One region of the Mesorhizobium sp. M0571 genome, then DNA from elsewhere that is predicted to be linked to it. Evidence: predicted binding sites of a transcription regulator. Region 1 holds the regulator's gene; each other region holds the start of a gene.
The links. Region 1 encodes PhoB, which activates phosphate uptake and scavenging genes when phosphate is short. Its sites were predicted from a motif close to TGTCATNNANCTGTCAT; they were not measured.
Positions count from the first base shown of each region.

Region 1 (9,653 bases):
CATGTGGGCCAAGGAAGTCGTCGGCAGCGACGGCAAGCCGCTCTACTCGGCTATGTAATCTCCTCCAGGGAGGGCGTCGACGGCGCCCTCCCTGTTGCCTTCAATCGCGAGGACCCAATGACCATCGCTTCCGATGCCATGCCATCATCTGCAGCAGCCCGGGCCAGGGAAGCTACGGTGCGGCGCTTCGCGCTCACAGATGCCATATTCCGCGGACTCACCCGCGCTTCTGCAATTCTTGTGCTGGTCATCCTCGGCGGTGTCGCGATGTCGCTGTTTGCCGGCTCGTGGCAGGCGCTGTCGGCCTTCGGCTTCTCTTTCCTGACGACCGAAAGCTGGAATCCGGTCACGGAAAAATTTGGCGCGCTGGCGCCGATCTACGGCACCATCGTCACGGCGGCCATCGCCATCCTGATCGCGGTGCCGATCGGCATCGGCATTGCGGTCTTTCTCACCGAACTCTGCCCGCGTCCGCTGAGGCGCCCCATCGGCATAGCGGTCGAGCTCTTGGCCGGCATTCCCTCGATCATCTATGGCATCTGGGGCCTGTTCGTGTTCGCGCCGTTCCTGCAGACGACGATACAGCCCTTCGTCATCAACCTCTTCCATGGTGTGCCGGGACTATCCAGCCTTTTCGCCGGCCCTCCCTACGGCATCGGCCTTCTGACCTCCGCGCTGATCCTTGCCATCATGGTGCTGCCCTTCATCACCTCGATCACCAAGGACGTCTTCGATACGGTGCCGGCGGTGTTGAAGGAATCGGCCTATGGCATCGGCTGCACGACATGGGAAGTGACCCGGCGCGTGGTCATTCCCTATACCCGCATCGGCATCATGGGCGGCGTCATGCTTGGCCTCGGCCGCGCGCTCGGCGAAACCATGGCGGTGACCTTCGTTATCGGCAACGCCCACCGCATCAGCGCCTCCCTGTTCGCTCCGGGCACGACCATCTCGGCGACCATCGCCAACGAATTCACCGAGGCCGACGGCGACCTCTACACCTCTTCGCTGGTTTCGCTCGGCCTGATCCTGTTTGTCATCACCTTCCTGATCCTTGCCGCCGCCCGCTATATGCTGATGCGGATCGACGCCCGTACGGGAGCCTGACCGATGTCGACATCCTCATCGCTCCACAGCCGCCGCAAAGCCAGGAATTCGGTGATGATGACGCTTTGCGTCGTCGCCGCCGGCATCGGGCTTGCCTGGCTGGCGCTCATTCTCGGCGCGTTGGTCTATAAGGGCACAGCCGGGCTTTCGCTCGCGGTCTTCACCGAGATGACGCCACCACCGGGCGAAGCTGGCGGCCTGCTCAACGCCATCGCCGGCAGCCTGGTCATGACGGTCATCGCCGTTATCGTTGGCACGCCAATCGGCGTTCTGGCCGGCACCTACATGGCCGAGTATGGACGCTTTTCGCGCATCACCACCGTCGTCCGCTTCATCAACGACATCCTGTTGTCGGCGCCGTCGATCATCATCGGCTTGTTCGTCTATGAATTGATGGTGCGGCCAATGGGGCATTTCTCGGCGATTGCCGGCGCCGTTGCGCTTGCCATCCTGGTCATTCCGGTGGTCGTGCGCACTACTGAAGACATGCTCAACCTGGTGCCGAACGCGTTGCGTGAAGCCGGCGCCGCGATCGGCGCGCCGCGCTGGGTGGTGATCCGTTCGGTCGCCTACCGCGCCGCATTGTCCGGCATCGTCACCGGCATATTGCTGTCGATAGCACGCATTTCCGGCGAGACGGCGCCGCTGCTCTTCACCGCGCTCAACAACCAGTTCTGGAGCAGCAATATCAACGCGCCGATGGCCAGCCTGCCGGTGACCATCTTCCAGTTCGCTCTCAGCCCTTACGAGGAATGGCAGCAGCTGGCGTGGACCGGCGCACTCATAATCACCCTGACGGTTCTGGGCTTGAGCATCCTCGCCCGCAGCCTTACCGGACGCAGAGAGGACAGATGACACAGATGTTGTCCCCGGACATGACGATGACCGAAACGGTCGCCGAGAAGACGAAGATCGAGGTCAAGAACCTCAACTTCTACTACGGCCAGAGCAAGGCGCTGAAGGACATCAGCCTGTCGCTGCCCGAGCGCAGTGTCACGGCCTTCATCGGGCCTTCGGGCTGCGGGAAGTCGACGCTGCTGCGCGTCTTCAACCGCATCTACGAGCTCTACCCGAAACAGACAGCCGAGGGCCAGGTCCTGCTCGACGGCAAGAACATTCTCGACCGGTCGCAGGATCTCAACCTGCTCAGGACCAAGATCGGCATGGTGTTCCAGAAGCCGACGCCGTTCCCCATGTCGATCTACGAGAACATCGCCTTCGGCGTCAGGCTCTACGAGAATCTCGGCAAGTCCGAGATGGACGGCCGCGTCGAACAGGCGTTGAAGCGTGCCGCGCTTTGGGGCGAGGTCAGGGACAAGCTCAACGCCAGCGGCTTGAGCCTCTCCGGCGGCCAGCAGCAGCGGCTCTGCATTGCCCGCACCGTGGCAGTGAAGCCGGAAGTCATTCTGCTCGACGAACCGGCCTCGGCCCTCGACCCGCTGTCGACCGCCAAGATCGAGGAACTGATCGACGAATTGCAAGCCGACTACACGATCGTCATCGTCACTCACAACATGCAGCAGGCGGCGCGCGTGTCGCGCCAGACTGCCTTCATGTATCTGGGTGAGCTGGTCGAGTTCGACCGGACCGAGAAGATCTTCACGTCGCCCCGCGAGAAGCGCACGCAGGACTACATCACCGGCCGCTTCGGCTGAGCGGTGCCGATCACGCAGACGAGGACAATATCATGGCCGAACATACAGTCGCGTCTTTCGACGAGGATCTCGAGCAGATCAGCAAGCTGATCCGCGACATGGCCGACCTCGCCGGTTCGATGGTCGGCGGGGCGACCAAGGCCCTGTTGAATTCCGACAATGCGCTGGCGCAGCGCGTTGTTTCGGACGACGCCATCATGGATGCGCGTCAACGCGAACTGGACGACCGCGCCATCACCCTGATCGCCAAGCGCCAGCCGATGGCCCACGATCTGCGCCATGTCGTCGGGGCGATCCGCATGGCCGGCGACCTCGAACGCATCGGCGACCTTGCCAAGAATATCGCCAAGCGTGTGAGTGCGGTCGGCCTCAGCGTCACGCCGCGCGACCTATCGCATTCCATCGATGCGATGGCGCAGCTGGTGCTCATCCAGGTGCAGGGCGTCATCGAGGAGTATGCTGCCGGCGATGCGGCCGCGCTGGCCAAGCTACGCGCCGCCGACGAGCGCATCGACGTCAAATACACGTCCGTGTTCCGCGAGCTGTTGACGTACATGATGGAAGACCCGCGCAACATCACCGCTTGCACGCATCTGCTGTTCTGCGCCAAGAATCTGGAGCGGATCGGCGACCATGTCACCAACATCGCCGAAAATGCGTATTATGTGCTGACCGGCGAGCAATTGCCTGTCAATCGTCCGAAGCAGGACGAAACGACAATGTCCGCACCGGTGACATGATGGGGGTGCCCAGCCGATGATCGCACCACGCATAATGGTGGTGGAGGACGAGGAGCCGTTGGGTGTGCTGCTCCGCTACAATCTCGAATCCGAAGGCTACCAGGTCGAGGTGGTGACACGCGGCGACGAAGCCGAGATCCGTTTGCAGGAGAATGTGCCCGATCTTCTGGTGCTCGACTGGATGATACCAGCGGTTTCCGGCATCGAGCTCTGCCGACGGTTGCGGGTGCGCCCCGAAACCGAGCGGCTGCCGATCATCATGCTGACCGCGCGCGGCGAGGAGAGCGACCGGGTGCGCGGTCTTTCGACCGGCGCCGACGACTATCTGGTCAAACCGTTTTCGACACCGGAATTCATGGCCAGGGTCAAGGCGCTGCTGCGCCGCGCCAAGCCGGAAGTGCTGTCCAGCGTGCTGAAGGTCGGCGACATCGTGCTCGATCGCGAATCGCACAGGGTCTATCGCAAGAAGAGCGAAATCCGGCTCGGGCCGACCGAATTCCGGCTGCTCGAATTCATGATGCGGCATCCCGGCCGCGTCTTCTCGCGCAGCCAGTTGCTCGATAATGTCTGGGGCGAGACGATCTACATCGACGAACGCACCGTCGACGTGCATGTCGGGCGGCTGCGCAAAGCCGTCAATAACGGCCGCATGCCGGATGTCATCCGCACCATCCGCGGTGCCGGCTATGCGATCAGGGAAGATTGACCTGCCTGGTCAGGCTACGTTCTTTCTGATGCCGGGCCTCATTTGCGCGCCCGGCGCGAAAATCTCCTGGTCGACGAAGCTTAACGCCCGCATCGCGCAGCCTTCGCGGATCAGCGGCAATTCGTTCGGCTCGGTGTCGAAGGAGATCGAGCTCGAATGCTGGCCACCGGCGGTCTGGGCGATGGCCTTGCGCAAGGCCGGCTCGATCAGATCGAAGGCGGCGGCACTGACGCCGACCATCGCGACCGGTGCTGGATCGATCAGCGCGAACAACGAGCCGAGACCGAAACCCAGCGCTTCGCCGGCCCTGCGGTAGGCCTCGCGTTCCGGCCCATCCTTCTCGCGGGCCCGGGCCGCCAACGCGCGCATGTCGGCGTCGCTGACGTCGGCGACCGGTTTGCTGTCTTCGCTCATCCCCGTAGCGTTGCGCCAGATGGCGTAATTGCCTGCATAGGCCTCGATGCAGCCGCGCCGCCCGCAACGGCAGAGCGCGCCGCCTGGACGATGGATCATGTGGCCAAACTCGCCGCCCGAGGAATGCGTGCCGGTGAACAGCTCGCCCTTCAGCACCAGCCCCATGCCGATGCCGTGCGAAAGCAGGATGGCGATGAAGTCGTCGCGATAGCGATCCGGATCGCGCCAGCGCAAAGCCACCGCCATCATATTGCAATCGTTCTCCACCGTGGCCGGGATGCCGAATTCGTCTTCCAGCATGTCGGCAAAGGCGATGTCCGTCTGCGGCGTGATCGGCGACCACAGCATGGCGCGTGCAGGGGAGTCGGTAATTCCCTGAATCGCCAGGGCGATGCGGGCGACACTGCGGACGTCAAGGTCTGGATCTTCCAGCCGGCGCCGGACGATGGCCATGCATTCGCGGATCAGCTCGTCGCGCGGCATGGTCAGCGTGTCCAGCCGGCGCTGTTCCTCGACGACCACCTGTCCCGCATAGTCGATGATGGCGGCCGACAGGAAATTCAGCGACAACACCACGGTCAGCACCGCCGCCGCTTCCGGGTTGAGGGCGAGGCCGACCTGCGGACGACCGCGTTTCAACGAAACGGGCTCGTTTGCCTTGCTCTCGGCGAGGATGCCTTCCCGTATCAGGTCGGAGGAGATCGCCGATATGGTCGAATGGCTGAGGCCGGTGGTTGCAGCGATCTCCGTACGCGACGGCTGGCTGGCCCGGCGCACCGCCGAGATCACCATCGCCCGGTTGCGCCGGCGCAAATCGTCATGGCGGATTCCGACCGACATCGTTTTGCTTTCCTCCCGGTTGCCGCGGCCGCTCATGAACCGGAAGCCGTCGGTAATGTCCGACAAATAGTGTCAGATACAGGCAAATAGTGTCAGATGCCGGCGGCGCTGTCATCGTTTATTCCGACACTCGAAAAAACTCGGAGAGTCATCAAAATCCATCAGAATCGATGTTGACAGCAGCCGGAGATCGGGTCAGTATTTTTTCGAGGCTCGAAAAAATTAACGCCTCTAGCTGGTCTTTGGGCCAATTGGTCACGCCGTACGCGGCGCAGGGAGGATATGATGAAGAAATTCACGACCGCCATTCTGGCGGGTGTCGCCATGACGCTGACGCTCGCGTCGGTGGCGCAGGCTAAGGACAAGGTCATCGGCGTTTCGTGGTCGAATTTCCAGGAGGAGCGCTGGAAGACCGACGAAGCCGCAATGAAGGCCGCCATCGAGGCCGCCGGCGACAAGTATATTTCCGCCGATGCACAGTCCAACCCGGGCAAGCAGCTCACCGACGTCGAGAGCCTGATCTCGCAGGGTGCCAACGCACTGATCATCCTGGCGCAGGACGCCTCGGCGATCGGGCCGGCTGTGCAGAAGGCGCTGGACGAAGGTATTCCGGTCGTCGGCTACGACCGGCTGATCGAGAACAAAGACGTCTTTTACCTGACCTTCGACAACAAGGAGGTCGGCCGCATGCAGGCCCGCGAAGTGTTCAAGGTGAAGCCGGAAGGCAACTACGTCTTCATCAAGGGCTCGGGCGCCGATCCGAATGCCGATTTCCTGTTTGCCGGTTCGATGGAAGTGCTGAAGGACGCCATCGACAGCGGCAAGATCAAGAATGTCGGCGAGGCCTATACCGACGGCTGGCTGCCGGCCAACGCCCAGAAGAACATGGAACAGTTCCTGACCGCGAACGACAACAAGGTCGATGCCGTAGTCGCCGCCAATGACGGCACCGCCGGCGGCGTCGTCGCCGCGCTGACGGCGCAAGGGCTGGCCGGATCCGTTCCGGTCTCGGGCCAGGACGGCGACCACGCCGCGCTGAACCGCATCGCGCTCGGCACACAGACCGTGTCGGTGTGGAAGGACGCGCGCGAGCTCGGCAAGAACGCCGCCGAGATCGCCTCGCAACTGGCCGACGGCAAGCAGATGACCGACGTTGCGGGCGTTAAGGATTTCACCACGCCCGGCGGCAACACCGTCAAGTCGCTGTTCCTGACCCCGGTCGCCATCACCAAGGACAACCTCAACGTCGTCATCGACGCCGGCTGGATCAAGAAAGAAGAAGTCTGCGCCGGCGTGGCGGCGGGCACTGTTCCGGTCTGCAACTGATCCGACGTTTCCGAGAAGTCCGAACGCCGCGGCTGCTCGCCGCGGCGTTTTTTCAAGAAGAATTGTTTTTCCGCTTCCGGCGGATAACTTCTAGGCTGCTTCCGGCATCCGCGGCAGACGGCAACCCGGCGGGAGAAACATCATGACCGACACGACTTCCAACACGCCGGTCGACAGCTCGACCGCAGACCGGGCGCGTGAATCCGAGCTCGGCGTCGTTGCCCGATTTCTCAAGGCAACCGAACTCGACACGCGCATGCTCGGCATGGTCGGCGCGCTGCTGGTCATCTGGGTCGGGATCCACATATTGTCAGGCGGGCTCTTCCTGACGCCGCGCAATCTCTGGAACCTTTCCGTGCAGACCTCCTCGGTGGCGATCATGGCGACAGGCATGGTGCTGGTCATCGTGATGCGCAACATCGATCTTTCCGTCGGTTCGGTGGAAGGCGTGATCGGCATGGTGATGGGCGTGGCGCAGGCCGAATTCCTCGTCCGCGTCATGGGGTTTCAGCTTGGCAGCCCCTGGCTGTGGGTCATTGCACTGGCCGCCGGCCTGGTGCTCGGCCTGGCTATCGGAGCGTTTCAGGGTTTCATCATCGCCTATCTCGAGGTTCCTGCCTTCATCGTGACGCTCGGCGGATTGCTGATCTGGCGCGGCATGGCATGGCTGATTACCAGCGGGCGCACCGTTGCGCCGCTGGACAGGACCTTCCAGCTGATGGGCGGCGGACCACGCGGCTCGATCGGCGCCACCTGGAGCTGGATCGTCGGTGTCGTCGCCTGCGCGGCCGTTGCCTTCGTGCTCTTCAACGGCCGCTCGCAGCGCAAGCGGTTCAAGTTCCCGCTGCGCCCTGTCTGGGCGGAAACCTTGCTCGGCGTGATAGCCTGCGCCGCCATCCTTGGCGCCGTCTGGATCGCCAATTCCTATCCTTGGCCGGTCGGCATCGTACGCCAATATGCCCAGCAGAACGGCATCACCATTCCCGAGGGCGGGTTGTTCATCGCCCACGGCATCGCCATACCGGTGCTGATGGCCGTGGCCGCGGGCATTGTCATGACCTTCATCACCAGGCGCACCCGTTTCGGCCGCTATGTCTTCGCCATCGGCGGCAATCCGGAGGCTGCCAATCTCGCCGGCATCAACACACGCTGGGTGACCATGAAGGTGTTCATGATCATGGGCGTGCTGGCCGCGATCAGTGCGGCGATCGCATCGGCCCGCCTCAACGCGTCGACCAATGCGCTGGGGACCCTGGACGAGCTCCTGGTCATCGCGGCGGCCGTGATCGGCGGCACGTCGCTCGCCGGCGGCTCCGGCACGGTGCTCGGCGCCATGCTCGGCGCGCTTCTGATGCAGTCGCTGCAATCCGGCATGGTGCTGCTCGGCATCGATTCGCCGCTGCAGAGCATCGTTGTCGGCGCCGTGCTGGTGGTCGCGGTGTGGCTCGATACCGTCTATCGCAAACGGGTCTGAGCATGATCCCGAACCGAAGATCCGCGTCAGCGAAAAGTGGAAACCGGTTTTTGCTGCCGCTGACCTTCGGTTCGGACAAGATCATGCTCAAGCAAGATCTATAGGGAGGAGGAACGAGCATGGCAGACAAGACCGCTCCCACGGGCACGCCGCTGATCGAGATGCGCAACATTTCCATCGCCTTCGGCGGCATTCGCGCCGTCGACGATGCCTCGGTCGATCTTTTCCCGGGCGAGGTGATGGCTTTGCTCGGCCATAACGGTGCCGGCAAATCGACGTTGATAAAAATCTTGTCTGGCGCCTACAAGCGCGATGCGGGCCAGATTTTCGTCAACGGCGAGGAGGCTTCGATCTCCAACCCGCGCGACGCCAAAAAGTACGGCATCGAGACGATCTACCAGACGCTGGCGCTGGCCGACAATGTCGACGCGGCCGCCAACCTGTTTCTCGGCCGCGAGCTGATGACCGGCTGGGGTACGCTCGACGACGTCGCCATGGAGGCCGAGGCGCGCAAGGTGATGGGCAGGCTCAATCCGCGTTTCCAACGCTTCAAGGAGCCGGTAATAAGGCTTTCGGGCGGCCAGCGGCAGTCGGTTGCGATCGCCCGCGCCATCCTGTTCAACGCCCGCATCCTGATCATGGACGAGCCGACGGCGGCACTGGGGCCGCAAGAAACTGCGCAGGTCGGCGAACTGGTCAAGCAGCTCAAGGCCGACGGCATCGGCATCTTCCTGATCAGCCACGACATTCACGACGTGTTCGAGCTTGCCGACCGCGTCTGCGTCATGAAGAACGGTCGGGTTGTCGGCACGGCGCGCACAACCGACGTCACCCAGGACGAGGTGCTCGGCATGATCATTCTCGGCAAATGCCCGCCCGGCGCCATACCGGGCCCGGGGGCCCTGAAGATCGCCGCTTGAACAAGAATTAGCCGGCTAATCAAATGCGGCGTAATGTGCCAGTCGTCACCATGCTTTGGCCTCGCCATTGTGTTGACGCCGGGACTTGCCCATAAAGAACCTTCCATGGCCCGTATCAGCAATTGAAAAAGCTCTTTCCGACCGTCGCTTTCATCGCCGTCGCGCTGATCAGCCTGACGATGGCGGGTTTTGCCTATTTTGCCACCCAGGAAGCGGCCCGCATAAAATTCGAGGCGACGGCAGACGACGCGCTCAACCGGATCGAAAGCCGCATCGACCTGGACCTGTCGCTGCTGCGCTCGACCCAGGCGCTGTTCGATGCGCGCAATGGCGGTATCTCGCAAGGCGAGTTCAAGGCTTTCTTCAACGCACTCGACATCGACAATAATTTCGCCGGCCTGCGCGGCATCGGCTTCCTCCGCCTGGCGAAAACTGAAAACGACGCGGCGGTCGAGCGCGACATCCTGCACG
Region 1 covers NZ_JAMYQT010000001.1:407,132-416,784, forward strand. Annotated here, with positions in the region: gene pstS (phosphate ABC transporter substrate-binding protein PstS) at 1-58, shown strand, start outside; gene pstC (phosphate ABC transporter permease subunit PstC) at 118-1,107, shown strand; gene pstA (phosphate ABC transporter permease PstA) at 1,111-1,962, shown strand; gene pstB (phosphate ABC transporter ATP-binding protein PstB) at 1,959-2,762, shown strand; gene phoU (phosphate signaling complex protein PhoU) at 2,795-3,502, shown strand; gene phoB (phosphate regulon transcriptional regulator PhoB) at 3,519-4,208, shown strand; gene NKI85_RS02025 (ROK family protein) at 4,218-5,462, opposite strand; gene xylF (D-xylose ABC transporter substrate-binding protein) at 5,748-6,788, shown strand; gene NKI85_RS02035 (sugar ABC transporter permease) at 6,931-8,262, shown strand; gene NKI85_RS02040 (ATP-binding cassette domain-containing protein) at 8,382-9,182, shown strand; gene NKI85_RS02045 (CHASE domain-containing protein) at 9,305-9,653, shown strand, end outside.

Region 2 (9,653 bases), on a different contig from region 1:
CGCGCGCCAGACCGGCAATCACCTCGGCCAGCCGTTCGAACTCGCTTGGCGTCAGGCTGGATGTCGGCTCGTCCATCGCCACGATCCTGGCGCGGTCGAGCAGCGCCCGGGCGATCTCGACGATTTGCCGCTGCGCGACCTTCAGGCTGCCAAGCGGGGCTGCCGGATCGATGGTCGGGTCGATGGCGGCGAGAGCTTCCGCAGCGCGGCGTTCCTGCTCGCGCCGGTCGACGAAGACGCCGCCGCGCGTCAGCGGACGGCCGAGGAACATGTTCTGGGCGACGCTTAGGCGCGGCACCTGCTGCAATTCCTGATGGATCATGGCCACGCCCGCGGCGCGTGCCGCGACCGGGTTGTTCAGCGTCACCGGCTTGCCGTCGATCAGCACGCTTCCCGCTGTCGGCCGGTAGACGCCCGACAGGATGCGCAGCAGCGTCGACTTGCCGGCACCGTTCTCGCCAAGCAGGCCATGGATTTCGCCGGCGCCGACCGAAAAGGACACATCGCTCAGCGCCCGCACGGCCGGAAACACCTTGGAAATGCCCTCGAATTGCAGCCGCGCTGACATTGCTTCAGTTCTCCAGGCAAGGATGCCGACCCAAGGCCGGCACCCGCCGCCCCTGCTCTACTGGCCCGCTGCCGCGTCCTCGAGCAGCGCCTTGCGCACGGCATCGCCGCCGCCGGAGTAACGGTCGGCATTGTCCTTGGTGATCAGCGCCTGCGGCGTGGCAACGACGCGCGGCAGCTTCTGCCCGGCCACCAGTCGCAGCGCCGATTCCAGAGCCACCTCGCCGGTCAGCACCGGGAAGCTGTCGACGGTACCGGTCAGCTCGCCGGCGCGGATCGAAGCGTAGGCGTCGGAAATGCCGTCGGTGCCGAAGACGGCGACCTTGTCCTGCAGGCCGGCGGCCTTGACCGCTTCGACGATGCCGAGCGCCATGCCGTCGTTGTTGGCATAGAAGCCGATCAGGTCGGGGTGCTGCTGCAGGATGTTGGTGGCCGCGTCGTAGGAGGTCTGGCGATCCCAATTGCCGGGCACGCTGGCGACGACCTCGAACTTGCCGGCCTCGGTGATCGTGGTCTTGAAACCGTCGGTGCGCTGGACGGCGGCATAGACGCCGGCCTGGCCTTCGACGATGGCGACCTTGCCGCCATCCGGCCGGTTCTTGATGAACCATTTGGCGACGCGCACGCCATTGTCGCGCTGGACATTGCCGACATAGTACTCGGCCTGCGGGATGACCGCGTCATTGACGTTGACCACCGGCACGTTGGCGGCCTTGGCCTGTTCCATGATCGGCTGCAAGTTGGAGTCGGTCTGCGGCGAGACGAGAAGCACGTTGTAGCCTTGCGTAACCAGGCCTTCGGCGATGGTGAGCTGGCCGAGCTGGTCGCCCTCGCTCTGCGCCGCCTGGTAGACGACGGGCACACCGATACGGTCGCCGAACGACTTGTAGCCCTCACCCAGCGAGCGCCAGTATTCGTTGGTCAGCGTCTTGGAGACCGCACCCGCCTTAGTGCCCTCGGGCAGCTTGGGGAAAGCCCCGAACTTGGCCTCGAGCTGCGACCAGTCGATGCGATCCTTCTCGGTGTCGGAATTGAGCGGCGCGAGGTCCGCGGAAAAGGCCGAGCCGATGGACAGCGCCATCAGGCCAGCGGCGGTGGCGGTGGCAAGCAGAAATTTCATGGTCTTTCCTCCCTTGTTGAAACGGTAATGGCGCGAGCCTCAGCTGTCCGGCCCGAGCATGGCTTCCTGGATGATGGCCTGCGACGCGACCGCGTCCTGACGGTCGACGGCGGTGGAAAGGCGGTTGTCCTTTTCCAGCCGATCGACGACGCGCAGCATGCGCTTGACGGTCGCGATGTTGACTTCGCATTCGTGGACCGGATCGAGCCCGGTCATGTCAGGGAACGTGTCGAAATAGATGGCGCCGGCGTAGCCGTCGCGGCGGATCTGCCTGAGCAGCTCGATCGTCTGAACCGTATGCACCGCGCCGACCATCAAGCCGTCGTCGCGCTTGGCGTAGCCATCGTTGAGGTGCACGCCGAGCAGCTTGCTGTGCCGTGCCACGAGTGCGGCGGCGAAAGCCGGCTGCTCGTCGGCATAGAGCACATGGGCGAAATCGAGCGTCACGCCGAGATTGGGCAGGCCGATCTCGCGGATCGCCAGCAATGTCGTGGCCGCATCGGGCATCAGGCTGTAGGAGCGCGGCTCGTTGGGTTTGTATTCAAGGCTGATCCGGCAGTCCGGATCATGCGTTGCAACTTCACGAATACCATCGATCTCGTGTTGCCAGAGCGCTGTGTAGTCAGCCTGGAAGGCATAGTCGAAGCCATCCTGCCCGAGCCACAAGGTCATCAGGCTGGCGCCGGCCTCCCGAACGGCGTCGATGCCGGCCTTGGTCAGGTCGATGGCCTCCCGGCGAACGGAAGGATCCGGGTTGGTGAAGGCGCCGAGCTTGAAGGCCGGATTAGAGTAGTAGCGCATGGCGAAACCATTGATGGAAAGCCCGAGATCGCCAAGTTTCCGCGCCATTTCCGCAGGCTTTTCATCGACATGGTCGGGAAAGTTGAGGTCGAGATCGGTCAACTCTGCAACCTTCGCTGCACGCGCCGCCATCTGCAGCATGGACGGTTTGCCGACAAGATCAGTCCACTCGGCCTGCGGCCGCGAGGCAAAGGAATTGAGGCGGGTGGCGAAACGATAGACTGTCATCGGTGACCTTTCATTGTCATAACTTCACATAAGAATGATTATTTGTAAAGTCGTTAATTGCCCTCTCGGCGGCGACGAGTTCGCCAGACCCAGGCCAGTTGCAACCGCATGGGGACAAGCAAGCGCGGCAGTGTCACGCAAATATCATGTTCGCGTCCTAGATCGCTTCTCCGAAGGCTTTCGCGGCATCGTCGATGCGGCGCGGCGCTTTTTCAGGTCCGGCACCTTTGTTACCAAAGAGGATATCCATGAAAAACCCGCACCGAACCGCGTCCCTCGCCGTCGCGCTGGCGATGTTCACCGCCTCGACTCCGGCCTTGGCCGACAACTCCGCGACCGTCGGTGGCGTCAGCTTCGTCAACAAGGGGCTGGTCGGCGTCGGCCGTATCCCGGCCAGCCAGAAGGACAAGTTCGGCGAGACGTTTGGCTCCGGCTCCGGCATGGCGATCGACGCTGCCGGCTGGACGCATGGCGCGGACGGCTACAAGGGGTCGCTATGGCTGTTGCCGGATCGCGGCTACAATGTCGTCGGCACCACCGATTACCGGCCGCGCCTCAACACGATTGCCATCGAGTTCGCCCCGATCGCGCCGGGTGCAGTACCAGCCGCCGGCCAGGAACAGTCTGGCGTCAAGGCGACGCTTGCCGACACCATGCTTTTGACCGACGACAAGGGCGCCGATGCGACCGGCCTCGATCCGCTCAACGGCGTGCGTGCGGCGACCGACGACATGCCGATCCTGCCCGAAGCCAACGGCAAGCTCGCGCTCGATGACGAGGCGATCGTGCGGCTGTCCGACGGCACCATGTTCATCTCGGACGAATACGGCCCGAACATCTACCGCTTCTCCGCCGACGGCCATCTGATGTCGGCAACGCGGCCGCCGGCAGCCCTTGTCCCGATGCGTCATGGAACGCCGAATTTCGCGTCCGACAATCCTGGGCCTGGTGCGGCGGAGCCCGATCCGAAGGATCCCGAGACCGGGCGCCAGAACAACCAGGGCCTCGAAGGCATGGCGCTGACGCCGGATGGCAAGTTCCTGATCGCCGTGTTGCAATCGGCCCCGCGGCAGGATGGTGGCGATTCCGCCTCGACGCGCCAGAACACGCGCGCGCTGGTCTACGATGCCTCGGATCCCGCCCAGCTCAAGCTCGCGCATGAATATATCGTGCCGCTGCCGGTGTTCACCGATGCCAAGGGCAAGACCAAGATTGCCGCGCAGAGCGAGATCGTGGCGCTGTCGGACAAGACCTTTCTGATGCTGGCGCGCGACAGCGGCAACGGCCAGGGGCTGAAGGGCGACACTTCGCTCCATCGCGAGATCAGCATCGTCGATGTGTCGGCGGCAACCGACATCGCCGGCAGCGAGTTCGACAAAGACAAGCCAGTGGCGCCCAAGGGTGAGCTCGATCCATCGGTGACGCCGGCCAAGCTGACGCCGTTCATCGACATCAACGACAAGAGCGAACTCGGCCGCTTCGGACTGCACAATGGCGCGCCCAACGACCGCAACAACCTTTCAGAGAAGTGGGAGGCGATGTCGGTGGTGAGCGTCCTCGATCCGAAGCTGCCCGACGACTATTTCCTGTTCGTTGCCAATGACAACGACTTCCTCACCCAGGACGGCTTCCAGGTCGGCGCGCCCTACAAGGCCGAGGACGGCGCCGATGTCGACACCATGTTCCTGGTCTATCAGGTCACGATTCCCGGCTTGGCCGGGAAGTAGCGACACCCATGCAGGCGGACGCGCCGACCGCATCCGCCTAGAGATCGTGAAGGCACTTACCTCAACATCTCTGCGTCCTTTGGCACACCCGCATCGATCGGCTCGGCCGTCCTGTTCGACACGGCGGTGGTCTTCGCGGCGGCCGACAGGTTCGGGCGCACGAAGACCGGCGCGACGCCGTTGACGCGGCTGTAGAGGTCGATAATGTCCTGATTCATGAAGCGCACACAGCCGGACGAGGCGTTCTTCCCAATGGAATCCCACTCCGGCGTGCCGTGCAGCCGGTACATCGTGTCCTTGCCGTCGCGGAAGAGATACAGCGCGCGGGCGCCTAGCGGGCTCTGCGGGCCGGGCGGCATGCCGTCCTTGTATTTCGCCAGTTCCGGCCGGCGCTGGATCATTTCCGGCGGCGGCGTCCAAACCGGCCACATCTTCCTCGCCTGAACCACGGCGCTGCCGGTCCATCCGAAACCGGCCTTGCCGAGGCTGACGCCATAGCGAATCGCCCTGCCGCCGTCGCGCACCAGATAGAGGAAGTGCTCGGAGGTATCGACGACGATCGTGCCGGGTTTTTCTCCGGTCGGGTCGGACACGATCTGGCGCACGAACTTCGGATCGATCTTGGCTACCGGGACTGCCGGCAGTTGATAGCCCTCGTCGACGCGCGCGGCATACATGCTTGCGACATCGCCGAAAGCCGGTTCGCTTGGCGCCACTGTCAGTGGCGGCTTCACCACGTCCGTCGTGGTGCACGCCGAAAGAGCCACGGATGCCGCGCCCAAAGCGGATGCACCGAGAAACGCGCGCCGGTCAGGCGCTCAAAAAACAACGGAATATCGGACATGCCCCCCCGCTTACCCATAGGATTTAGTAAGGAATGCGGCCCCCCGCATCCAGGATCAATATCCGATTCCGGAAGCTTTGAGAACATGATTAGATCAAGGCGCGCTAGACGGAATTTGCAACGCCGCATCGACCTGTCCCGTTAAATCGGCAATCATTGCGGACCGGACCCAAATAAGCCGTCGCCGAGTTGCCTGCCATGGACGATAAGATGCCCGCGCGCCGGCGGACCGGCGATCTCACCAGTGGCCCCATCCCGCGCACGTTGCTGCTTTTCGCCCTGCCGGTGCTCGGCTCCAATGTGCTGCAATCGCTCAACGGCTCGATCAATGCCGTGTGGGTCGGCCGCTTCCTCGGCGAAGCGGCGCTGACCGCCACGTCCAACGCCAACCTCGTGCTGTTTCTCATCCTCGGCACGGTATTCGGCATCGGCATGGCGGCGACCATCCTGGTCGCGCAATCCGTGGGCGCTCGCGATCTACCCGAAGCCCGCCGCATCGTCGGCACCAGCGCCACGTTCTTCTTTCTTGTCTCGGTGGTGTTCGCGGTCTGCGGCTGGATCTGGGTCGATGCGATCCTGAACGCGCTCGGCACGCCGGCCGATGCCTTGCCGCTGGCCCGCTCCTATCTGCGCATCATATTCATCGCCGTGCCGATGATGAACCTGCTCTCCTTCGTCATGACGGTGCTGCGCGGCGCCGGGGATTCGCGCACGCCCTTCTTTTTCATGGCGCTGGCCGTCGTGCTTGACGTCATTCTGAACCCACTGCTCATCCGCGGCATCGGCCCGTTCCCCGAACTTGGCATCGCCGGCTCGGCCACCTCGACGCTGATCGGCCAGGCGGTGAGCGTGATTGCCATTCTGATCGTGCTTTATGCGCGCAAGCATCCGCTGCGGCTGGCCGGCGCCAATCTCGCCCTGCTCCGGCCGGACCCAACGCTGCTGCGCATCGTCGTCGTCAAGGGCGTGCCGATGGGCCTGCAGATGATCGTCGTCTCGGCCGCGGCGCTGACCGTGATGGGCATGGTCAACGCCTACGGCTCGCAGGTCGCAGCCGCCTACGGCATAGCCGCACAGCTCTGGACCTACGTCCAGATGCCGGCGCTCGCCATCGGCGCCGCGGTCTCGTCCATGGCGGCGCAAAATGTCGGCGCCGGACGCTGGGATAGGATCGGCCGCATAGCCGCCTCCGGCGTCGGTTTCAACCTCGCCCTGACCGGCGCGCTTGTCGCGCTGCTGTTCCTGTTTGACCGCGCGGTGCTCAGCCTCTTCCTCAGCAGCGACAGTGCGGCCATCGACATCGCCGTGCACATCAACAACGTGGCGTCCTGGTCCTTCATCCTGTTCGGCATCACCATCGTGCTCTTCGCCACCGTGCGCGCCACCGGCGCGGTGATGCCGCCGCTGATCATCCTGGTGATCTCGGTGCTGCTGGTGCGCACCAGCTTCGCCTATTTCTTCCGAAGCATGATCGGCGAGGAAGCTCTGTGGTGGAGCTTTCCGGCTGGCTCTATAACCTCGCTCGTGCTGGCCGCGGCCTATTATCGCTTCGGCCGCTGGCGCAGCCTGCACATGATCGAGAGCCGGCCGGCTGCCGGCGAACCGCCGGATACCGGCCTCGGCGTACCGCGCCAGCGCGCGCACCTTTCGCCGGAGACGCCGAACGGCTGAAAGACCGGCTCAGCGCGCGCATTTCGCGCCAAACCCGAGCGCCACCAGGGAAAAGATGACGATCATGCCGGCAAAGGCCAGGCTTGCCATGGTCGCGCTTGCCATGGTCGACAGGACGCCGATGCCGATAACCGGCAGTGCGTTGCCGCAAAAACAGCAGATGAAGAAAGCGGAAACCACTTCGGCGCGCCGGTCGGCCGGCGCGATCTCGTTCACCACCTGCAAGCCGCCGCGATAGCCGAACGCCGCCGACACGCCGCACAAGGCGGTTGCGACGATCATGATGGCCATCGAAGCCAAGATCTGCGCCGCAACGATCAGAGCAACGGTCGGGATCATCAGGGCAAGTGCCGTAAACATGGTGGCTCGGCTCGAAAGACGCGTCGTCGCCAGAATGGTGGCGGCAGCCACGATCGCCAGTTCGAAGAACAGAGCGCCAGCTTCGGCATGGTTGGTTACCTGCAGTTGCTGCGCCAGGATGCTCGGCGCCAGTGCTGCATAAAAGCCGACCAGCGACATTGCGCCGAAGCCGGTCACCGCCGGCGCGACGAAACCCGCGCGGATGTCATCAGGCAGCGAAAGCCGCGGCCGCATCGAGACATCAGCCAGTTTCCCCGGCCGCGAAACGGTTTCCTGCGTACGCCAGATCAGCATGGTGACAATCGCAAGCATTGCCAGGTAGACGACGAATGTCAGCCTGAGCGGCCAAGGCGCGTATTCGGCGAGCAAGCCGGCCCCAAGCGCACCAAGGCCGAGGCCGAGAAAGTTGGTGCTGGTGGCAATCGTCGCCGCCTGTGACTTGTCGTTGGTCGAGACCAATTCGGCGAGCCAGGCGGTGCCGGTGCCGGCGCCGACCCCAATTGCCAATCCGCTCAGAATCCGGGCGATGTCGAGCCAGGCGACATTTTCGGCGAACAGGAAGAACGCGCCGCTGACGACGGCCACCGCCATCCCGGCCAATGCCATCGGACGGCGCCCGATGACGTCGGACATGCGCCCGAACACCAAAAGCGCCGCCAGATTGCCGACGACGTAGACGGCATAGACCAGCGTCAAAGTGATCTGCGAGAAGCCGAAGGCCTGCTTGTAGATGACGTAAAGCGGCGTCAGCGCCGTGCTGCCAGCGAAAAGGGCCGCGATCATGGCAGCGACGGCGGCCGCCGCAGCGTTGCCGCCGAGTTCGTGATCGCGCGTCATGACTTGAGCGTGAGCGGTCATTTTTCGATCTTTTGATATTCGGGATCTGACACTCTAACGCCTTTTTCGCGTAAGCCGTTCCCCCTCCCCCTCTTGCTCCTGACAAATTTGGCAGCTTTTGCCGATGGCGCTGAGTGATATCCTCTTTTAAGTTTTGAGGATTGTTAGGGAAGCAATTATGGGAAAGGGACGGGTCGAAGCATTCACCGATGGCGTGGTCGCCATCATCATCACCATCATGGTGCTGGAATTGAAGGTGCCGCATGGCGAGGATTTTTCGGCGCTGGCACCGCTGTGGCCCGTCTTTCTCAGCTATGTGCTTTCCTTCATCAATGTCGGCATCTACTGGAACAATTTGCACAATATGTTCCATACCGTGCAGCGGGTCGACGGCCGCGTGCTGTGGGCGAACCTCAACCTCTTGTTCTGGCTATCGCTGATGCCGGCGACGACGGCCTTCATGGGCGAGAACCATTTCGCGCCGGTGCCGGTTGCCGTCTATGGCGTCGACCTGGCGCTCTGCGCCATCGGCTTCAACATCCTCACCATGGCCCTGCATCGACTGCACGGCAACGAGACCCTCTTCGCCAGGGCGTTGGGCAACGACCTCAAGGGAAAGATCTCGCTGGTCCTCTATCTTTCCGCCATCGCGCTGACCTTCGTCAATCACTGGATCGGTGTCTCGATCTATGTCCTGGTGGCGATGATCTGGTTGGTGCCGGACAGGCGGTTCGAGCGGCTGATCGAGAAATAGGCCCCGTTTAGCCTCGCATTGCTTTCAGCTTTTCCGCTACCGAAGCGGCAAGGTCGGCGTAGCGCTCCTCCAGCCGCTCGGCCGCCTTGATCACTGAAAAATCATGGCCGAATTTTTCCAGCGCCATGCGCAGCTTTTCGACGAATTCGGCCTGTTTTTCGAGCGCCGAAAACAGCGTCGTCACTTGCGCTTCGCTGATGTCGGGATTGGCGAGCATCTGCGGCACCTCGCGGCTCATCTGGTCGCCGGTGGCGGTCTGTTCTTTCAGGATCTCGATCCAGTCGGTCAATCGTCAGGTCTCCTTTTCCGATATCAGCATGCGCAGCGCCCGCCGACGCGGTCAACCCGAAGATGCCGACACCTGCTTGCGCGAGCCTCTTTCCGCGCTAAGTTCGCCGCGGCCAGAACAGGAGAAAATCATGACCACCGACGCCGAGATCCAGACCGCTTTGCCCGCACTCGCTTCCGGCAATGTCGCCGTCATCACCGGCGCGGCCAGCGGCATCGGCCTTGCCGCGGCCAAACGGCTGGCGGCGTTGGGCATGAACATCGTGCTGGCCGATATCGGCGGCGCACGCCTCGACGAGGCCCGACACGCCGTCGCCGCCATCGCCGGCGACAGCGCCGTACTTGCCGTCGCCACCGACGTCTCGAAAGCCGACGAGCTCGACCGGCTGGCCGAAAAGGCATTCGACACCTTCGGCGACGTCTCGCTGCTGATGAACAATGCCGGCGTCGGCAACA
Region 2 covers NZ_JAMYQT010000005.1:143,386-153,038, reverse strand. Annotated here, with positions in the region: gene NKI85_RS08735 (sugar ABC transporter ATP-binding protein) at 1-568, opposite strand, end outside; gene NKI85_RS08730 (sugar ABC transporter substrate-binding protein) at 626-1,687, opposite strand; gene NKI85_RS08725 (TIM barrel protein) at 1,727-2,716, opposite strand; gene NKI85_RS08720 (esterase-like activity of phytase family protein) at 2,965-4,443, shown strand; partial or broken gene NKI85_RS08715 (L,D-transpeptidase) at 4,500-5,287, opposite strand; gene NKI85_RS08710 (MATE family efflux transporter) at 5,486-6,958, shown strand; gene NKI85_RS08705 (MFS transporter) at 6,968-8,176, opposite strand; gene NKI85_RS08700 (TMEM175 family protein) at 8,334-8,909, shown strand; gene NKI85_RS08695 (hypothetical protein) at 8,917-9,198, opposite strand; gene NKI85_RS08690 (SDR family NAD(P)-dependent oxidoreductase) at 9,329-9,653, shown strand, end outside.
Region 2: the regulator PhoB is predicted to act here: its motif matches at 2,848-2,864, upstream of NKI85_RS08720 (esterase-like activity of phytase family protein).

Region 3 (9,653 bases), on a different contig from region 1:
CATGCTCGAATGAAGAAAATAACGGGCGGACGCGCCCGGAAAGACCGAGACATGTACCGTTACGATGAGTTCGACCACGATTTCGTCAAGGCCCGCGTCGCCGAGTTCAGCGACCAGGTCGCACGGCGGCTTGCCGGCGAGATCACCGAGGATCAGTTCCGGCCGCTTCGGCTGATGAACGGCGTCTATCTGCAGCTGCATGCCTATATGCTGCGCATTGCGGTGCCCTACGGCACGCTGAACAGCAAGCAGCTGCGCATGCTTGGCCATATCGCCCGCAAATACGACAAGGGCTACGGCCATTTCACGACGCGCCAGAACATCCAGTTCAACTGGCCGGCGCTGTCGGACATTCCGGCTATCCTGGCCGACCTGGCAAGCGTCGAGATGCACGCCATCCAGACCAGCGGCAACTGCATCCGCAACGTCACCGCCGACCACTTCGCCGGCGCCGCCGCCGACGAGGTCGCCGATCCGCGCCCCTATGCCGAAATCCTGCGGCAATGGTCGTCGGTGCATCCGGAATTCTCGTTCCTGCCGCGAAAGTTCAAGATCGCGGTGACCGGCGCCGAGCGCGACCGCGCCGCCATCCAGACGCATGACATCGGCCTGCACCTGAAGAAGAATGCGGCCGGCGAGTTCGGTTTCGCGGTCTATGTCGGCGGCGGCCAGGGCCGCACGCCGATGGTGGCCAAGAAGATCCGCGACTTCCTGCCCGAAGCGGATCTGTTGTCCTACTGCACGGCGATCCTGCGTGTTTACAACCTCTATGGCCGGCGCGACAACAAGTTCAAGGCGCGCATCAAGATCCTGGTCCACGAGACCGGCGTCGAGGAGATCACCCGCCAGGTCGAGGCTGAATGGCAGGAATTGAAGGACGCCGAGCTGAAGCTGCCGGAAGCCGACATCCGTGCCATCGACGCCTATTTCGCGCCGCCGGCGCTTGTCGACCGGCCGGAAGGCGACGAGGCGGTCAAGCTTGCCCGGCTCGATTCCAAGAGCTTTTCCGAATGGCTGGACCAGAATGTGGTCACCCATCGCCATCCCGACTATGCCGCAGTGACCATCTCGCTCAAGGGCATCGGCGAGACGCCGGGCGATGCCTCCGACAGCCAGATGGAAGCGGTCGCCGACATTGCCGAAAAATATTCCTTCGACGAGCTGCGCGTCAGCCACGAGCAGAACCTGATCCTGCCGCATGTCGCGCGTGCCGACCTCAAGGCGGTCTATGACGCGCTGGTCGATATCGGGCTGGCGACGGCCAATTCCAATCTGATCAGTGACATCATCTCCTGCCCCGGCCTCGACTATTGCGCGCTGGCGACGGCGCGTTCCATCCCCGTGGCGCAGGAAATCTCGCGCCGCTTCGCTTCGCTGGAGCGCCAGCGCGACATCGGCGAATTGAAGCTGAAGATTTCCGGCTGCATCAATGCCTGCGGCCATCACCATGTCGGCCATATCGGCATCCTCGGCGTCGAGAAGAAAGGCGCCGAGCTCTATCAAGTGACGCTCGGCGGCTCGGCCGACGAGAACACCTCGGTCGGCGAGATCATCGGCCGCGGCTTCAGTTCGGAAGAGATCACCGATGCCATCGAGCAGATCGTCGAGACCTATCTCGGGCTTCGGCTGGACAGAAACGAAAGATTCATCGACGCCTACCGCCGTGTCGGTCCCGCGCCGTTCAAGGAGGCGCTCTATGCTGGCGAAGCCAAGGCCGCTTGATCGGATCGTCGACGTCGAGGCCGGCATCGCCGCCGAAGCGGCGGGTCTCGACGCGCTCTATGGCCATCTGAAGCCGCTGGAGATCATCGAGCGCTCAGCCCGGGAGTTGTTTCACGGCGAAATCGCCGCGGTTTCGTCGTTCGGCGCGGATTCGGCGGTGCTGCTGCACATGATCGCCGAGATCGACCGCACGCTGCCGGTGATCTTTCTCGACACCGGCAAGCATTTCGAGGAAACGCTCGGCTATCGTGACGCGCTGGTCGCCGATTTCGGGCTGACCGATATCCGGGTGATCAGGCCCGACGATACGGCGCTGGCAAGGATCGACCCGACCGGCAATCTCAACGAGACCGATACCGACGCCTGCTGCGACGTGCGCAAGGTCGAGCCGCTGGCGCGCGGCGTCGAGCCGTTCCGCGCCTGGTTCACCGGCCGCAAGCGCTTCCAGGCGGCGACGCGGGCAGCGCTTCCGGTGTTCGAGGCGGTCGGCTCGCGCATCCGCATCAATCCGCTGGCGCACTGGACGACATCAGACCAGGCCGGCTACATGCGCGCACATGCGCTGCGTGAAAACCCGCTGGTCGCCTATGGCTATCTGTCGATCGGCTGTTTTCCGTGCACGCAGCCGGTGCAGCCTGGCGATGACGCGCGCAGTGGCCGCTGGGCCGGGCACGCCAAGACCGAGTGCGGCATCCATTTGTCGGGGCTGGAGAAGTCACTGACCGACGCCTCGCTTTAGGATCTTTTGGGATCCCGGATTTTTGGGATCCAGGTTTTTGAACTTGGGAATTTTCTTGATGAGCGAATTGATAGCGGAAACCGCCACCCGCCTGTGGACGCCGAATGGTTTCTGCGAGGACGAGTGGGTTCATGCCGAAAGCGCCGAGGCGCTGGTCGGCAATGGCCGCTTCATCCTGCCGCTGCAGGCGTTTCTCGGCCTCGATCCGGAGGTGCGGCGGTCGGCGAAGGAACGCATTGGCGTGCTGCTGCAGCCCGGCGACCAGCTCGAAAAGATCGCCGGCCTGCTCGACCAGCTGTCGCTGGTGGCGCTGGCGTTTCCGGCGTTCAATGACGGCCGCTCGTTCTCCAAGGGCGAATTGCTGCGCAGCCGTTATCATTTTGCCGGCGCCATGCGCGCCACCGGCCAGGTTCTGATCGACCAGCTGCCGCATATGCTGCGCCTCGGCTTCGACGAATTCGAGGTGTCGCACCCGGTGCTGCTGAAGCGGCTCGAGCAAGGCCGCACCGGCGGACTGCCGCTGTTCTACCAGCCGGCGGTGAAGCCGGAGGCCAAAGGCCCGAAATATTCCTGGCGGCGGGTGCGCGCCGGCTGATCCGCCCCGCGGAACCAAAGCCGCATCTGGTCGGACCACATTGCCGATTCAGTCTTTTATTTTGCCCGTCCCCGCTTTAGGATAGGTCTATTATTTCGAGATCCGAAATAAATGTGTGGCCACAAGGGAGGAACCGGATATGGCTGGCAAGAAGATATTGATGCTCGTTGGCGAGTTCAGCGAGGAATACGAGATTTTCGTCTTTGAACAGGCCATGCATGCGGTGGGCCACACCGTCCATGTCGTCTGTCCCGACAAGAAGGCGGGCGATATCCTGAAGACCTCGCTGCACGACTTCGAAGGCCACCAAACCTATACGGAAAAGCTCGGCCACGACTACATTCTCAACAAGACGTTTTCCGAGGTCAACCCGGCCGAATACGACGCCGTCTACGCGGCGGGCGGGCGGGGCCCGGAATATATTCGTATCGACAAGCGCGTGCAGGCGCTGGTGCGGCATTTCCACGACACCGGCAAGCCGATCTTCACCATCTGCCACGGCGTGCAGATCCTAATCGCGGTCGACGGCGTCGTGCGCGGCAGGGAAGTCGCGGCGCTGCAGTATTGCGAGCCGGAAGTCACGCTGGCCGGCGGCATCTATATCGACGTTGCGCCGACCGGCGCCCATGTCGACGGCAATCTTGTGTCGGCCAAGGGCTGGCCGGGCCTTGCCGCCTTCATGCGCGAATGCCTGAAAGTGCTGGGCACCGAGATCCGCCAGGGCGAGATCCTGATGCGCGACGAACGCCAGGCGGCTTGATTTAGAGTCCTAAATAAACCGCCGCGCAGGCAGCGCGGCGGTGCGTCTACATGGCCATCCGCGCTTCGCGGAACGACACCAGCTTGTTGCGGCTCTCGTCCCACAGCGCCAGCTTGACGCAGCGCAGGCTGTCGAACAGCGTTATGCGGCCGATCTCACGCAGCTCCGGATAGTCCCTCAGCACTTCCGGAAGCCGGTAGCATGGCACCTTGGCGGAGAGGTGGTGCACGTGATGGACGCCGATATTGCCAGTGAGCCAGCTCAGCACCGGCGGCAGGTCGTAATAGGACGAGCCGTGCAGGGCGGCGCGCTGGAATTCCCACTCGGAGTCCTTTGTCCACTCCGTCTCCTCGAACTGATGCTGGACATAGAACAGCCAGATGCCGGCCGATCCGGCGAGGATGACGATCGGCAAATGGACGACCAGGAACGCGCCGGGGCCAACAAACCAGATGAGCAGGGCAGCGATGACGGCGATGGCGAGATTGGTGGACATCGACGACACCCAAGGGGTGAGACCGCCCCGCATCATGCCCAAGGGCAGTCTCTGCTCGAAAATGAAGATCCAAATCGGGCCAAGGCCAAACATCACCAGCGGGTGGCGATAGAGGCGATAGGCGAGCCGACCTCGCCACGACAGTTGCCGATATTCGGCCACGGTCAGCGTCTTGATGTCGCCCGTGCCGCGCTCGTCGAGATTGCCGGCGCTGGCGTGATGGGTTGCGTGGGCGCGGCGCCAGCAATCGTATGGCGTCAGCGTCAGCACGCCAAGCACGCGGCCGATCCAGTCGTCGGCATAGCGATTGGCAAAGAACGAGCCGTGGCCGCAATCGTGCTGGATCATGAAGATCCGCACCAGAAAGCCGGCGGCCGGAAGGATGAGGACCAGACCCCACCAATGGCCATAGGCATAAGCGGCCGAGGACAATGCCCACAGCGTGGCGAAAGGGATGAGGGTGATGGCGAGTTCGACGGCGCTGCGACGCCTGTCGGGCTTTTTATAGCGCGACAGGATTTTCAACCAGGCACGCTTGCTGTTTGCCACAGCTTCGGGGGAAATCATGTTCATCATGAAACATAGGCGGTGCAGGGCGCTGCCACAAGATGGGGTCACGCAAAGTTACTGCGCGTAAATGTCGCGCGATGCGAGGAGTTTCCGGCCGCAATCGCCGGGCGCGCCGCCGGCAACGGCGTCTACCGACGGCGCCCGCCTGCGACCATGTTGGCTTCGATGCCGTCCAGGCGGTCAAGCAATTCCTTCAAACGGTCGGGAATATCGGACTCCGTGCGGTAGGCCGGCAAGGTGCGCAGAAAGCGCTTGGTCGCTTCGGTGCCGAGCTGGCGCCGGATATCGGCGGCGAGCCCGTCGCGTTTTTCGCCATTCCTGCGGGGCATCATCCAAAATCCTGTGTCGGCTTCGAAACTCTTCCAGGGGAGGAATGGTTCCCGCTTTGTAGTATCCTGGCAAGCAAAGCCGGCAGCTGTGGTAAAGTTTGAATTAAAATCGAAAGGTCTGCGCCGTCCGCCATCAAGCCGCGACAGCGGCTGCAGTATCGCTTGCCCCTTGATTTTTGGCCGCTAAACCTCGATATCGGGCGCAAATCCACACCATTCGAAATGACGGGAAACGGCGATGAGCGACCAGGCAAAAGACGAACGCGCGCCCGATGAAGCCGAGAAGACCGAGGCTGCCGCGGAGCCAAGGGAAGGCGGCGTCGACGGCGACTATGAAGCGCTTGTGCGGCTTCTGAAGGAAAACGAAGAGCTGAAGGATCGCGCGCTGCGCGTCGCGGCCGACATGGAGAATTTGCGCCGCCGCACCGCCCGAGACGTCCACGACGCGCGCGCCTATGCGGTCGCCAATTTTGCCCGCGACATGCTGTCGGTATCAGACAATCTGCGCCGTGCGCTGGATGCCATCCCGGAGGAGGCCAAGGCATCGGGCGATGCCGGCTTCAAGGCGCTGATCGACGGCGTCGAGATCACCGAGCGCGCCATGCTGTCGGCGCTGGAGCGGCACGGTGTGAAGAAGCTCGAGCCCGAGGGGGAGAAATTCGATCCGAATTTCCACCAGGCGATGTTCGAGGTGCCCAATCCCGACGTGCCCGCCAACACGGTCGTCCAGGTCGTGCAGCCCGGCTATTCGATCGGCGAGCGCGTGCTGCGGCCGGCCATGGTCGGCGTCGCCAAGGGCGGCCCCAAGCATGTGGCAAGCGAAGCGCCGGAGCCGGGGCCGGTCAACGAGCAGGCTGAGAAGGATGCGTGAATGATGAATGGTCAATAGTGAATGGTTAGTAGTTGGTAGAAAGTAGTTTGTAGAAGCCAGACGGGCTTCGTTTCTATCATTCACTATTCATCATTCACTATTCATCATTCACTATTCATCATTCACTATTCACTATTCACTATTCACTATTCACGCAGCGAAGCGCTGCGCTTCCCCGCCATAATAGTTGACGTAGCGGGCGCCGATCTCCTTGACCGGCATCACCACGAACACGTCGACCGTCGAGAATTCACGATCGATGACGCAGCCGTCGCCGATGCGCGCGCCGACGCGCAGATAGCCCTTGACCAGCGGCGGCATGGCGGCGATCGCCGCCTTGGCATTGACGGCCTCGATCGGCATCAGATCCATGGAACAATAGCGCCCGGCGACGGCACGCACGTCCCAGGATGAATTCGTCCGGCAGTGATGGGCAAGATAGGTCAGCGCCTCGGCATGTGCCGCCGGCACGGTGCCGTGGAACGACGCGCAGCCTGTCATCACGCCGATGCCGTAATGGTTGATATAGGCCCAGATGCCTTGCCACAGCGCCTCGATGGTGCGCTTCGAACGGTATTCCGGCAGAACACAGGAGCGGCCAAGCTCAAGGAAGCGCTGGCCGGGATGCCGGGCGATCAACTTGGTCAGCTCGAATTCGCCCTCGGAATAGAAGCCGCCGGCTGCTGCGGCAATCTCCTGCCGCAGCAGGCGGTAGGTGCCGACGATGCGGCGATGCTCGGGGCCGGAAAGCGAAGTATCGAAGACCAGCAGATGATCGCAGAGGGGATCGAAGCGGTCGGCATCGCGGCGGTCCTGCATCTGGAACAGGTCCTTCCTGGCACCAAGCTCGTCGTAGAACACCCGGTAGCGCACTTCCTGCGCGGCAGCGATCTCGGCCTCGTTGCGGGCGAGCCGCACTTCGAGATTGCCGATGCGGCCGAGCGATGCGCCTTTTATGACGGCATCGGCGTTCCGGCCGACAAGCAAAGGCCCGCTGGCGTTCGGCCGAGCATCACATTCCGGCATGACTGTATGCACGAGTGATTCTCCTTCGAGCCATCCCTCTTGGCACGGGGATACGGTGTAGGTGCAACAGGATTGTGACAGTACCGTGATACGGCTCTGCGGGCAATACTTCGTCGGCTGGGTATCGCATGACCCCGGAAACCGAAATTGGTTTCCGGAAAGGATCATGCGAAAAAGTCAAAGTGTTAGAGCGTCCTTTGCGCGTCCAAGAGACGCGGGCGCTCTAATGCCAACCGGCTATCGGGTGATCGAAAGCGGCTCAGGCAGCCACTTGCCCTTCGACCGCGTGAACCAGGGCATCGGGGTCGAGCGGCTTGGTGACGAAGCCGCTGGCACCGTGAGCGAGCACGGCGTGGCGGGTCTTTTCCTGGCTGTCGGCCGACAGCACCATGATCGGCACCGGCGGCACCGCGGTCTCCTCCTCATAGCGGCGGATGGCGGCGATGGCGTCCAGACCGTCCATCACCGGCATATGCAGGTCCATCAGCACCACATCGAAGCGGTGCTTGTGGCCGGTGCTGATGACCGCCTCGACCGCGGCCTTGCCGTTGCCGACCACTTTTACGCGATGCCCGGCCTTCAGCAGCGTGGCGCGGGCCAGCATGGCGTTGATGTCGTTGTCCTCGGCGATCAGCACCGACAGGCCCTGCTGGCGGCCGCCAATGGCGTGCACAGCTTGCGCGCCGCGCTTTTGCGGCTGCGGCTCGGCGATGACCGGCGCATGGCTGGTCAAAAGCACGCGCAGCAGTGTCTCGCCGCGCACCGGCCTTGCCAGGAAGGTGGCGTAACCGTTGGCGCGGAACTCGCCAAGCATGCCGCGGTCGGTCGGCGCGATCAGCGTCACCGCCTCGCAATCGGCAAAGCCGCCCTGGCGCAGGCGCCTGAGCAGCCTGCCGTCACTTTCCTCCATGGCAGCATCGACCAGAAGCACGTCGCAGCCCTCGGCGAAAGGGGTGGCCTGGGCGGCGGTGGTGGCCAGATCGACCGTGCCGCCATTGGCGCGAATGGTGCGGGCGATGGCTTCGGCCTCGACGAGATTCTTCGACACGATCACCGCATGCCGGCCCGACAGCGCGTTCTGGCGGATCTGCGGCGCCTCGACTGCGGAAATAGCGGGAATCTCGAAGACGAATTCGGACCCCTGGCCAAGCCGGCTCGACACCGAGATAGTGCCGCCCATGGCGGTCACCAGGCGCTTGGAAATGGCAAGACCGAGGCCGGCGCCGCCATGCGCACGGGTCGAGGTGCCGTCGGCCTGTTCGAAGTCCTCGAAGATGCGCTCCATGTCCTCCTCACGCAGACCGGGGCCGGTGTCAGCGATGGTGAAGCGGATGCGATCGGTGGTTTCGGTGCCGACGCGGGCGATGCTTACCAGAACGCCGCCGCTGTCGGTGAACTTGACGGCGTTGCCGATGAGGTTGAGCAGCACCTGCCTGACCCTGCCGGGGTCGGCGGTGATCAGCTGCGGCACGTCGGGTTCGACATGGCAGCCGAGGCCGATATCCTTGGCAAAGGCCCGCGCCGCCAAGAGTTCGACGACGTTGTCGGCGATCTCACGCACCGACATCGGCTGCGGTTCCGGATCGAAGCGGCCGGCCTCGATCTTGGAGTAATCGAGCAGGTCCTCGATCAGAGCCAGCAGCGCGCTGGCCGAGGTCGAGATGGCGCCGACATAGGTCCGCTGCTCGGGCGAAAGGCTGGTGTCGGCGAGAAGCCGCGCCATGCCCATGATGCCGTTCATCGGCGTGCGGATCTCGTGGCTGACGGTGGCGAGGAAGCGCGATTTGGCTTGGCTGGCATATTCGGCCCGCTCGCGGGCGGTGATCAGCGACGATTCGGCGCGCTTGCGGGCAGTGATGTCGCGGGCGATGGCACGATGCGAAACGGCGCCGCTGTCCTTGTCGCGCACCGACAGCTCGATCCAAGAGAACCAGCGTGGACCGTCCGGCGTGCGAATGGCGACGTCGGTGGAACTCAGGCATTCATGGTCGGAAAAGGCGGCGTCGGGGACGATGCCGACATCGATGCCGAGTTCGGCCAAGGTCTTGCCGGCAAGGTCGCGCTGGTCGGTTTCGACAAGGTCGGCGAAAACCTTGTTGGCGTAGACGATGTGGCCGTCGCGGTCGCGGTGGACGACGAGATCGCCGAGCGCATCGATCAGCCCGCGGAAGCGCTCCTCGCTCTCCTGCATCTCCCACATGCGGTCGGCCAGCGTCTCGATCTCGGCGCGGCTGCGGGCCGCCGTCGCGCCGAGCAAGGCCACCGCGCGGCGCTCGGCGCGCCTGTTGCGCAGATGCATGGCGAGCCCGGCCATGGCTGTCGCCAAAAGGCCGATGGTGATGAAGATCGGCGCTCCGGTCAGATGCGACAGGCCTGCCAGCACGACGATGGCGACGAGCGTCAGGAACGGCAGGCCTTCGCGGTTGGCATCCGGCAATTCCGGCGCCAGCGGTGGAGCGGCGACAAGCTGCCGCCCTGGCGCCTCGGGAGCCGTCCCGTCGGCCCGTTCGGCTGGTTCCGCCTCTCTGATGCCGGGTTCCGCAAT
Region 3 covers NZ_JAMYQT010000013.1:38,057-47,709, reverse strand. Annotated here, with positions in the region: gene NKI85_RS17000 (nitrite/sulfite reductase) at 52-1,722, shown strand; gene NKI85_RS16995 (phosphoadenylyl-sulfate reductase) at 1,697-2,461, shown strand; gene NKI85_RS16990 (DUF934 domain-containing protein) at 2,520-3,056, shown strand; gene NKI85_RS16985 (DJ-1/PfpI family protein) at 3,196-3,816, shown strand; gene NKI85_RS16980 (fatty acid desaturase) at 3,863-4,885, opposite strand; gene NKI85_RS16975 (hypothetical protein) at 5,011-5,214, opposite strand; gene grpE (nucleotide exchange factor GrpE) at 5,450-6,082, shown strand; gene olsB (l-ornithine N(alpha)-acyltransferase) at 6,233-7,108, opposite strand; gene NKI85_RS16960 (PAS domain-containing hybrid sensor histidine kinase/response regulator) at 7,368-9,653, opposite strand, start outside.
Region 3: the regulator PhoB is predicted to act here: its motif matches at 7,172-7,188, upstream of olsB (l-ornithine N(alpha)-acyltransferase).